DNA from 3 places in the Streptomyces sp. NPDC006798 genome. Region 3 is predicted to be linked to each of the others. Evidence: riboswitches for the same ligand, from Rfam matches in the RefSeq annotation. Region 3 holds a riboswitch; each other region holds the start of a gene.
The links. Region 3 has a riboswitch for cobalamin ahead of ABZ714_RS06845 (ABC transporter substrate-binding protein). Riboswitches for the same ligand answer to the same signal wherever they lie in the genome.
Positions count from the first base shown of each region.

Region 1: it holds a riboswitch for cobalamin, as region 3 does, so the genes downstream of both, metE (5-methyltetrahydropteroyltriglutamate--homocysteine S-methyltransferase) here and ABZ714_RS06845 (ABC transporter substrate-binding protein) in region 3, are expected to answer to the same signal.
Region 2: it holds a riboswitch for cobalamin, as region 3 does, so the genes downstream of both, ABZ714_RS32535 (DUF4430 domain-containing protein) here and ABZ714_RS06845 (ABC transporter substrate-binding protein) in region 3, are expected to answer to the same signal.

Region 1 covers NZ_JBEYIS010000003.1:116,615-119,879, reverse strand. The annotation lists gene ABZ714_RS02865 (carbon-nitrogen hydrolase family protein) at 1-899, shown strand, start outside; cobalamin riboswitch at 1,038-1,190, shown strand; gene metE (5-methyltetrahydropteroyltriglutamate--homocysteine S-methyltransferase) at 1,373-3,265, shown strand, end outside.
Region 2 covers NZ_JBEYIS010000079.1:4,661-7,925, reverse strand. The annotation lists gene ABZ714_RS32545 (trypsin-like peptidase domain-containing protein) at 1-509, opposite strand, end outside; gene ABZ714_RS32540 (CU044_2847 family protein) at 506-895, opposite strand; cobalamin riboswitch at 1,118-1,260, shown strand; gene ABZ714_RS32535 (DUF4430 domain-containing protein) at 1,383-1,874, shown strand; gene dhaK (dihydroxyacetone kinase subunit DhaK) at 2,122-3,108, shown strand; gene dhaL (dihydroxyacetone kinase subunit DhaL) at 3,207-3,265, shown strand, end outside.
Region 3 covers NZ_JBEYIS010000007.1:125,901-129,165, forward strand. The annotation lists gene ABZ714_RS06835 (amino acid permease) at 1-635, shown strand, start outside; gene ABZ714_RS06840 (M67 family metallopeptidase) at 865-1,287, shown strand; cobalamin riboswitch at 1,293-1,441, shown strand; gene ABZ714_RS06845 (ABC transporter substrate-binding protein) at 1,492-2,511, shown strand; gene ABZ714_RS06850 (iron ABC transporter permease) at 2,508-3,265, shown strand, end outside.

The sequences.
Region 1 (3,265 bases), on a different contig from region 3:
TGCGGCGCGCCGCGGCCTACGTCGCCGAGGGCGCGCGGGCGGGCGCCGATCTCGTGGTCTTCCCCGAGACCTGGCTGACCTGCTACCCGGCCTGGGTGTTCGGCCTCGCGGGGTGGCGGGACGCCGAGGCCCGACGCTGGTACGCCCGGCTGCTGGAGCAGAGCCCGGTTCTCGACCCCGGGGGCGACGACGCCCTCGCCCCGGTCCGGGCCGCGGCCCGGGAGCACGGGGTGACGGTGGTCCTCGGCCTCAACGAGCGGGCCGCGCCCGCCTCCGGCTCCCTCTACAACTCCCTGCTGACGATCGGCCCGGACGGCGGCACCCTCAATGTGCACCGCAAGCTGACGCCCACCCACACCGAGCGGATCGTCTGGGCGCCCGGGGACGGGGCGGGGCTGCGGGTCGTCGACACCCCGGCGGGCCGGGTGGGGTCGCTGGTCTGCTGGGAGCACTTCCATCCGCTGGCCCGGCACTCCCTGCACGCACAGCACGAGGAGATCCATGTCGCGGCCTGGCCCGACATGCCGGAGAGCCATGTGATCGCGGCCCGCTCGTACGCGCTGGAGGGCCGCTGCTTCGTGGTCTCGGCCGGACTCGTGCTCTCCACCGACGACGTCCCCGCCGATCTGCTCCCCGCCTACCGGGCCGGGGTCGGCCCGGACGCGCCCGAGGACGGTCTGCTCTTCACCGGGGGTTCGAGCGTCGCGGGCCCGGACGGCTCCTGGGTGATGGCACCGGTCTACGGCGAGGCGCGGCTGCTCACGGCGACCCTGGACACCGCCGGGCGGTACGGGGAGACCCTGGACCTCGATGTCGCGGGCCACTACGGCCGCCCCGACGTCTTCTCCCTCTCCGTCGACCGGACCCGGCGCGACAGCGGGGTCGACTTCACGGACTGAGGGCGCCCGGGCCCCGGGTCGTAGGGATCACGAGGAGGGGTGAGGTCCGGCAGCCGGACCTCACCTGACAGTGCGCCCGGCGGCACCGTAAGCTGACCGGCGCAGCTGGTTCGCCCCGTCAGCCGGACGGGAGCGTCGTAAGAGGGAACCCGGTGGGAATCCGGGACTGCCCCGCAGCGGTGAGCGGGAACGACCGCCGTCATACGCACTGGGCCCGGCCGGGTCTGGGAAGCGACGGCCAGTAGGTGTCCGCCGGAGGTCCGGTGGATGTGCCCGCGAGTCCGAAGACCTGCCCGTTGCCCGCACGCGGACGATTCCGCGCGCGGACATCCCGGTGACCTCGTGGGCGGGTCGGCGTACGGACCAGCGGTGATCCGCGCCTCACGGCGCGTCGGCAGCGCCGGTACGTCACTCCTTCGCACCCTCGTCCCGTCGCCGGGATCTCAGGGATTCATCTCGTGAAGGAGATCTCCGTGACATCGAAGTCCGCAGCCGCGGCGGCCCGGGCCACCGTGTACGGCTACCCCCGGCAGGGGCGGAACCGGGAGCTGAAGAAGGCGGTCGAGGGCTACTGGAAGGGCCGGACCACCGCCGACGCCCTCCGTGCCACCGCCGCCGAACTGCGCGCCGCCAACTGGCGCGAACTCGCCGAAGCCGGTATCGACGAGGTCCCCACCGGTGACTTCTCGTACTACGACCACGTTCTCGACACCACCGTGATGGTGGGCGCGATCCCGGCCCGGCACCGTACCGCCTTCGCGGACGACCCGCTCGACGGCTACTTCGCCATGGCCCGCGGCACCCAGGACGTGGCGCCGCTGGAGATGACCAAGTGGTTCGACACCAACTACCACTATCTGGTGCCGGAGCTGGGACCCGACACGGTGTTCGCCGCCGACTCCGGCCGGCAGGTCGCGGAGCTGACCGAGGCACTGGCCCTCGGTCTGACGGCCCGCCCGGTGCTGGTCGGCCCGGTGACCTATCTGCTGCTCGCCAAGCCCGCGCCGGGGGTGGCCGGGAACTTCGATCCGCTGACCCTGCTGGACCGGCTGCTCCCCGTCTACGCGGAGGTCCTGGCCGACCTCAGGGCGGCGGGCGCCGACTGGGTGCAGCTGGACGAGCCCGCCCTCGTCCAGGACCGCACCCCGGCCGAACTCAACGCCGTCGCCCGCGCCTACCGCGACCTCGGCGCCCTGACGGACCGTCCGAAACTGCTGGTCGCCTCCTACTTCGACCGGCTCGGCCGGGCCCTGCCCGTACTCGCGGCGTCGCCGGTCGAAGGGCTCGCCCTCGACTTCACCGAGCACGCGGGCGCCCAGTTGGGCGAGCTGGCCGCCGTCGGCGGACTGCCCGGGAAGCGCCTGGTCGCCGGTGTGGTCAACGGCCGCAATATCTGGATCAACGATCTGGCGAAGTCGCTGGCCACCCTGGGCACCCTGCTCGGCCTGGCCGACCGGGTCGACGTCGCCGCCTCCTCGTCCCTGCTGCACGTCCCGCTGGACGCGGCCCTCGAACGCGATATCGACCCGCAGGTCCTGCGCTGGCTCGCGTTCGCCCGGCAGAAGACGGCCGAGATCGTCACCCTCGCCAAGGGCCTGAGCCGGGGCACCGACACCATCGCGGGCGAGCTGGCGGCGAACCGGGCCGCGCTGGCCTCCCGCGCGAACTCCCCCATCACCCGCGACCCGGCCGTCCGCGCCCGTACCGCGGCGGTGACCGAGGCGGACACCCGCCGCTCCCGGCCCTACGGCGAACGGACCGTCGCCCAGCGCACCCGGCTCGGCCTGCCGCCACTGCCGACCACCACCATCGGCTCCTTCCCGCAGACGGACGAACTGCGGACGGCCCGTGCCGATCTGCGCGCCGGACGGCTCGACACCGCGGCCTACGAGGTACGGATCAAGGCCGAGATCGCCGAGGTCGTCGCCTTCCAGGAGAAGACCGGTATCGACGTACTGGTCCACGGCGAACCCGAACGCAACGACATGGTCCAGTACTTCGCCGAACAGCTCACCGGCTATCTCGCCACCCGGCACGGCTGGGTCCAGTCCTACGGCACCCGCTACGTCCGCCCGCCGGTCCTCGCCGGGGACATCTCCCGCCCGGCACCGATGACCGTCCGCTGGACCTCCTACGCGCAGTCCCTCACCGACCGCCCCGTCAAGGGCATGCTCACCGGCCCCGTCACCATGCTGGCCTGGTCCTTCGTCCGCGACGACCAGCCCCTCGCGGACACCGCCCGCCAGGTCGCCCTCGCCCTGCGCGACGAGGTGGACGACCTGGAGGCGGCCGGAACCGCCGTCATCCAGGTCGACGAACCCGCCCTCCGCGAAACCCTCCCCCTGCGCTCCGCCGACCACGCCGAC
Region 2 (3,265 bases), on a different contig from region 3:
TGCCGTCCCCGGAGCACTCCGGCGTGCCAGACACCGCCGGGCCGGCCGGCCGGGATCCCGAAGGCCCGGACCCGGTGCCCCCAGACCTCGCCGGGGTCCACGAGCCGTACCGGGCGGGCGGCGGGCAGGGGGGCGTCGAGCCGCAGTACGGCGATATCGCCGGGCGCGGCGGCTGCGGCGGGGCTGCCGCCGGGTGCCCGGGGTGCCGTCCACTGCTCCACTCCGGCCGTCGTCGACGGCGCCTCGCCGTCACGCCGCGCGGCGGGTACGAGGGGGAGGTCGACCCGGATCCGGGCGGTGGGCGGCGGGGCCGCGTCCCCGGCCGTGCCGAGCGCCGCGTCGACCACATGCGCGCAGGTCAGGGCGATGGTGTCGGAGACCAGGAAGGCCACGCCGACGGTCTGTCCCCGGCTGTCGCGGACCCGGAGGACGGCCGCGTCCGGGGCGGGCGGGCCCGGCTCGGGCGCGGCCGTGCTCCGGGGGCCCGACGGTGGCTGCGGCCCCGTCATCCCGCGGTGTCCGCCCCCGGTGCGCCGGGCTGCGGATTGCGCCAGGTCAGGGTGACCTTGAAGTTGGCCTGGCCGGTCGTCCGGGAGATCACCACATCCGCCTCGGCCGACAGGGAGAGCCCGAACTCGATCCCGATCTCGTCGGGTCGCCGGGCCATGTCGCGGAATCCGTCGACGAAGTTCTCCGCGACCGGCCGGATCCCGGCCAGCATTTCATCGAGCGACCTGGTCGCCCTGGCCACGACCTGTCCGGGACGGGCGACCTGGACCAGCCCTTCCCCGGCCTCCTCGATCTGGACCCGGACGACACCGGCCGGGTCCGGCGGAGCGGAGCCCGTACCGTCGTCGCCCGGCCCGGATACGGGCAACTCGACCAGATACACCATGCTTCCCCCTGCGTGAATCCGCGATGCCGGAGGTCCGCACCCTACCGATCCGCCGGTTCGCCGGTGCCGGAACCTTCGAACTTCCATCTGCGTACCGGAATCCGACGATCGGTGAACGGACGGGGTGCCTGGGGTGCGGACCCGGTGAGGGCGATGCGGGGCAGGGCCGCGTCCGGCTGTCAACACCCCTTGGCCGGGCGGCCCTTGGAACCGTACGATGCGTCTGCCCGAGCGCCTTCGGGCCATAACTGAATGGCTGTGCGAACGGGGGAAGCCGGTGGAATTCCGGCACTGACCTGCAACCGTGCGCGGCGCCCGGTGGCGCCGCCAGAGTCGGAGCGCCCGCCGCACGGCAGGTCCGCTTCCACTGCCACGGTCTGCGGTGCGACAGCCCTCCCGGCCCCGGATCCTCCTGCCCACGGCGGGACGGAGCGGTACGCCCGAACGGGTTCGTACCGTCGGCCCGGTCCGGCCAGAAAGGCCCGCCATGTCCCTCGGTACGACGCGCCGCGCCACGATCGCCACCGCCGCCCTGAGCCTCGCGTTCACCGCCCTCGCCACCGCCCCGGCGACGGCCCACGGCACCCCGCACACCAACGCCCCGATCAGGGTCGGACTCACCGTCCAGGGCCCGGACGGACCCCTGTTCCAGGGCAAGGTCAGAACCAGGGGCCATGACGTCACCACCGCCAGTGGGGGTACCCACCAGTGCGACGGCACCAATGGCGGCGCCCACGCCTCCAAGGTGCCCACCCCCACCGCCGCTCTGGACGACGCGGCCCGTAAGCACGGCTTCACCTGGGACGGCACCTGGTACGCCTCGTTCGACGACTTCTTCGTCGACACCATCAAGAACGTCAGCGGCGGCACGTCCGCGTACTGGAGCATCGCCGTCAACGGGACTCCCACCCCCGTCGGTGGCTGCCAGTTCAAGCTGAACCCGGGCGACCAGGTCTCCTTCACCTGGACGTCCTTCTGACCGGTCCGGCGTTCGCGCCCCCGGGGACCGGCCGTATCCGGTCCCCGGACGGGCCGCCGCGCCGTCCGGCCCCGGGTCAGGGGGGCCGGACGGCACGGCGGCCCGGTGGCGGTCCTCCGCGAAAGGACGCTCCCGACTGATACTGGTTCGGATGTCCGCCCCCGGGAGCCCGGGGAGCGACCGACCGAGCCGCCCGGCCCGATCACGGGGCGCCGCCCGCCAGCCCGCCGAGGAGAGACCGTTGCGCATGTTGATCAACGTCCCCGAGACCGTCGTCGCCGATGCCCTGCGGGGGATGGCCGCCGCCCATCCCGAGCTGACCGTGGACGTGGAGAACCGGGTGATCGTCCGGCGGGACTCGCCGGTGGCCGGGAAGGTGGCGCTGGTGTCCGGCGGCGGGTCCGGGCACGAGCCGCTGCACGGGGGGTTCGTGGGGCCCGGGATGCTCTCCGCCGCCTGCCCCGGGGAGGTCTTCACCAGCCCCGTACCCGATCAGATGGTCCGGGCGGCGGCGGCCGTGGACAGCGGGGAAGGGGTGCTGTTCGTCGTCAAGAACTACACGGGCGACGTCCTCAACTTCGAGATGGCCGCCGAACTGGCCGAGGACGAGGGCGTACGGCTGGCGAAGGTGCTGGTCGACGACGATGTGGCGGTGACGGACAGTCTCTACACGGCGGGGCGGCGGGGTACCGGCGCGACCCTCTTCGTGGAGAAGATCGCGGGCGCCGCCGCCGAGGAGGGCGCGCCGCTGGAGCGGGTGGCGGCGATCGCGCGGCGGGTGAACGAGGTGTCGCGGAGTTTCGGGGTGGCGCTCGGCGCCGTGACGACCCCGGCGAAGGGCAGCCCGACGTTCGAGCTGCCCTCGGGGGAGCTGGAGCTGGGGATCGGTATCCACGGCGAGCCGGGGCGGGAGCGGCGGGCCATGATGACCTCCCGGGAGATCGCCGACTTCACGGTGGACGCCCTGGTCACCGACCGGCGGCCGAGCGGTCCCGTACTGCTGCTGGTGAACGGGATGGGCGCCACTCCGCTGCTGGAGCTGTACGGCTTCAACGCGGAGGTGCACCGGGCGCTCGGGGAGCGGGGTGTGCCCGTGGCCCGTACCCTCGTCGGAAACTATGTGACGTCCCTCGACATGGCGGGCTGCTCGGTGACGCTGTGCCAGGCGGACGAGGAACTGGTACGGCTCTGGGACGCGCCGGTACGGACCCCGGCGCTCCGCTGGGGCGGCTGAGGAGCACCCCCGGCCGGCCGGGGCCGGTTCCGCGCACCGTACGAACGACCGACGACCATCGCGTACATCAGGAACGGACACCGCACCCGGGAGGGCCCGTGCTCGACGCCGAATTCTTCCGCCGCTGGCTCGCGGCGGCCGCTGCCCTGGTCGACGA
Region 3 (3,265 bases):
GCGCCCTGATCATGATCCTCTCGGTGGTCTCCTGGACCAACTTCAAGCCGGGCGTCTCGCCGTTCGTGGCCGCGTTCGACCAGATGGGCCTCCAGATCGGTGCGGGCATCGTCAACTTCGTGGTGCTCACCGCGGCCCTGTCGTCCTGCAACTCCGGGATGTACTCCACCGGCCGGATGCTCCGCGACCTGGCGCTCAACAGCCAGGGGCCCAAGGTCTTCACCCGGCTGACCAAGCACGGCACCCCGCTGATCGGCACCACCTTCTCCGCCGGGCTGATGCTGATCGGCGTCTGGATCAACTACCAGTGGCCCGGCGACGCCTTCCACAAGATCGTCTCCTTCGCCACCATCTCCGGTATGTGGGCCTGGATCATGATCCTGGTCAGCCATATCCGCTACCGGGCCAAGGTCGCCCGCGGCGAGGTCGCCGAGTCCTCCTTCAAGGCCCCCGGCGCCCCGTGGACCAGCTGGTTCGCCCTGGCCTTCATCGGGCTGGTGATCGTGCTGATGGGGATCGACAAGGACGCCCGGATCTCGTTGTACGTGGCCCCGGTCTGGGCCCTGGTCCTGCTGGTCTCGTATCTCGTCCTGCGGTCCAAGAACCCGGAGGGCGCGGCCTTCGCCAAGCGCTGACCGCGAGCGCCGGTCATCCGAGCCGACCGCGCCGCTCCACCGGCCGCCCGACCGCACCGGTCACCGGCCGCCCGGCCCTCCGAGGGCAGGGCCCCCGAACGGCAGCGGGCGGGGAACTGCCTGCCTCCCCGCCCGGCTGTCCGAATCGCGAGACGGGCCGGTCCGTACCCCGGCACGGTACGGACCGGCCCTTCCGCCGTCCGGACGACCCCCGCTTATCCTGATCCGCATGCTGACCCTGACCCAGGACCTCTACGACCGGATCGTCGCGCATGCCAGGGCCGACCACCCCGACGAGGCGTGCGGCGTGGTCGCGGGCCCCGAGGGCAGCGACCGGCCGGAACGATTCATCCCGATGCTCAACGCGGCCCGCTCGCCCACGTTCTACGAGTTCGACTCCGGTGATCTGCTGAAGCTCTACCGCGAGATGGACGACAACGACGAGGAGCCGGTGATCGTCTACCACTCGCACACCGCGACCGAGGCGTACCCCTCCCGGACCGACATCACCTACGCCAACGAGCCCGGCGCGCACTACGTCCTGGTCTCCACGGCGGACACCGACGCGGCCGGACCGTTCCAGTTCCGGTCCTTCCGGATCGTCGACGGAGAGATCACGGAAGAAGAGGTCCGGGTCGTCGGGGCATACTGACCCGGCAGCTTCAATTCCATACGGGGCGGTGGGACCCAGGAAGCCGGTGCGAATCCGGCGCGGTCCCGCCACTGTTTACCGGTCGTTGACACGTGCCCTCGGGTGCCTGGCCACGGCTGTCAGCCAGGAACTGACCCATCGCCCTCTTCCACCACCCAGGGGACGCGGAAATCCCCGGAGGAGGCCGCCAGCATGTCCCGAAACATGTCCCGACCCGCGTCGGGGCGCCGTCCCGCCCGTCGCCGTACCCTCATAGCCGGTACGGCCGCCGCACTGCTCCCGATCGTCCTGACCGCCTGCGGCGGTTCGGACTCCGGTTCCGGTTCCGGCTCGGACAAGCCGGGGGCCGCGGCCGCCGGATTCCCCTACACCGTCGACAACTGCGGTGTGAAGACCACCTACAAGGCGCCCCCGAAGCGGGCCGTCACCATGAACCAGCACGTCACCGAGATCATGCTGGAGCTGGGCCTGGAGAAGTCCCTGGTCGGTACCGCCTATCTGGACGACCAGGTACTGCCCCGCTACGCGGCGGCGTACAAGTCGGTGCCGGTACTGGCGAAGGAGTACCCCTCCAAGGAGAAGCTCCTCGCCGCCGACCCGGACTTCGTCTACGGCGGCTACGCCAGCGCCTTCGAGGCCAAGGACGGCCGGACCCGCGACGAGCTGAAGAAGTCCGGTATCGACTCCCGGCTCAACCTGGAGTACTGCACCGAGAAGCGGACCAGCCTCGACGACGTCTACCGGGAGATCGAGGAGATCGGCCGGACCTTCGGCGTCCGCGACCGGGCCGAGAAGTGGATCGCCGCCTCCCGGGCGACGGTCGCGAAGACCGAGGCGGGACTGAAGAAGAGCAGTTCCGAGCCGGTGCCCGTGTTCGTCTACGACAGCGGCGACAAGACCGCGTTCACCGTCGGCGGCAAGGGCATCGGCAATGAGCTGATCGCCCGCGCGGGCGGCCGGAACGTCTTCGCCGACATCCCCAAGAGCTTCGGCGACGCGACCTGGGAGCAGGTCGTGGCCCGTAAGCCCGAGGTGATCGTGATCTACGACTACGGCGCCACCAGCCTCGAACAGAAGAAGCGGCGGCTGCTGGAGGACCCGGCGCTGAAGGACGTCCCGGCGATCAGGAACAAGAAGTTCGCCGTACTGCCGCTCTCGGACGCGGTCGTGGGCGTCCGCGCCCCGGACGCGATCGCCAAGCTGGCCCCCCAGCTCACCCGATGACGACCCCGACGGACGGCCGGCGGGCGGTGCCGGGCCCCGGGCCCGGCACCGGTCCCGGGCCCGGCGGGGCCGTTGCGAAGGACGCCGGGAGGCCCGGGGGTACCGAGGAGGCCGGTGACGAGCCGGGGCGCCGGATGGCGTTCCGTACGGGCGCCGCGGCGGTCGCCGGAGCCCCCGCCGGGACCGCCGCCGCACGGACCGCGCCGGGCACCCCCGGCACGCCCTCCCGGCTGCGGTTCGGGGCCGTCACGGCCGGGCTGCTGGCGGCCCTGGCCGCCGCCGTCCTCGCGGCCCTCGGCCTCGGTTCCGTACGCATCCCGACCGGTGAGGTCGTCGCGGCGCTGCTGCCGGGCGCCGAGCCCGGCCCGTTCCGCACGATCGTGCTGGACGTCCGGCTGCCGCGGGTGCTGCTCGGCATCGTCGTCGGCGCCGGGCTCGGCGTCGTCGGCGCGGTCCTCCAGGCCCTGGTCCGCAACCGGCTCGCCGACCCCTTCCTGCTCGGGATCTCCTCCGGGGCGTCCACCGGGGCGGTCGTCGTCCTGGTCCTCGGCATCGGCGCGACCACCGCCGTCGCCCTGCCCGCCGGTGCCTTCCTCGGTGCCTTCGCGGCCCTCGTCCTGGTCTACGGACTGGCCCGGCACGGCGGCTCGATGACCGGGACCCGGCTGGTCCTCGCCGGGGTCACCATCAGCTATGTCTTTACGGCGCTGACCACCCTCGTCCTGGTCGCCTCGTCCCGCCCCGAGCACTTCCG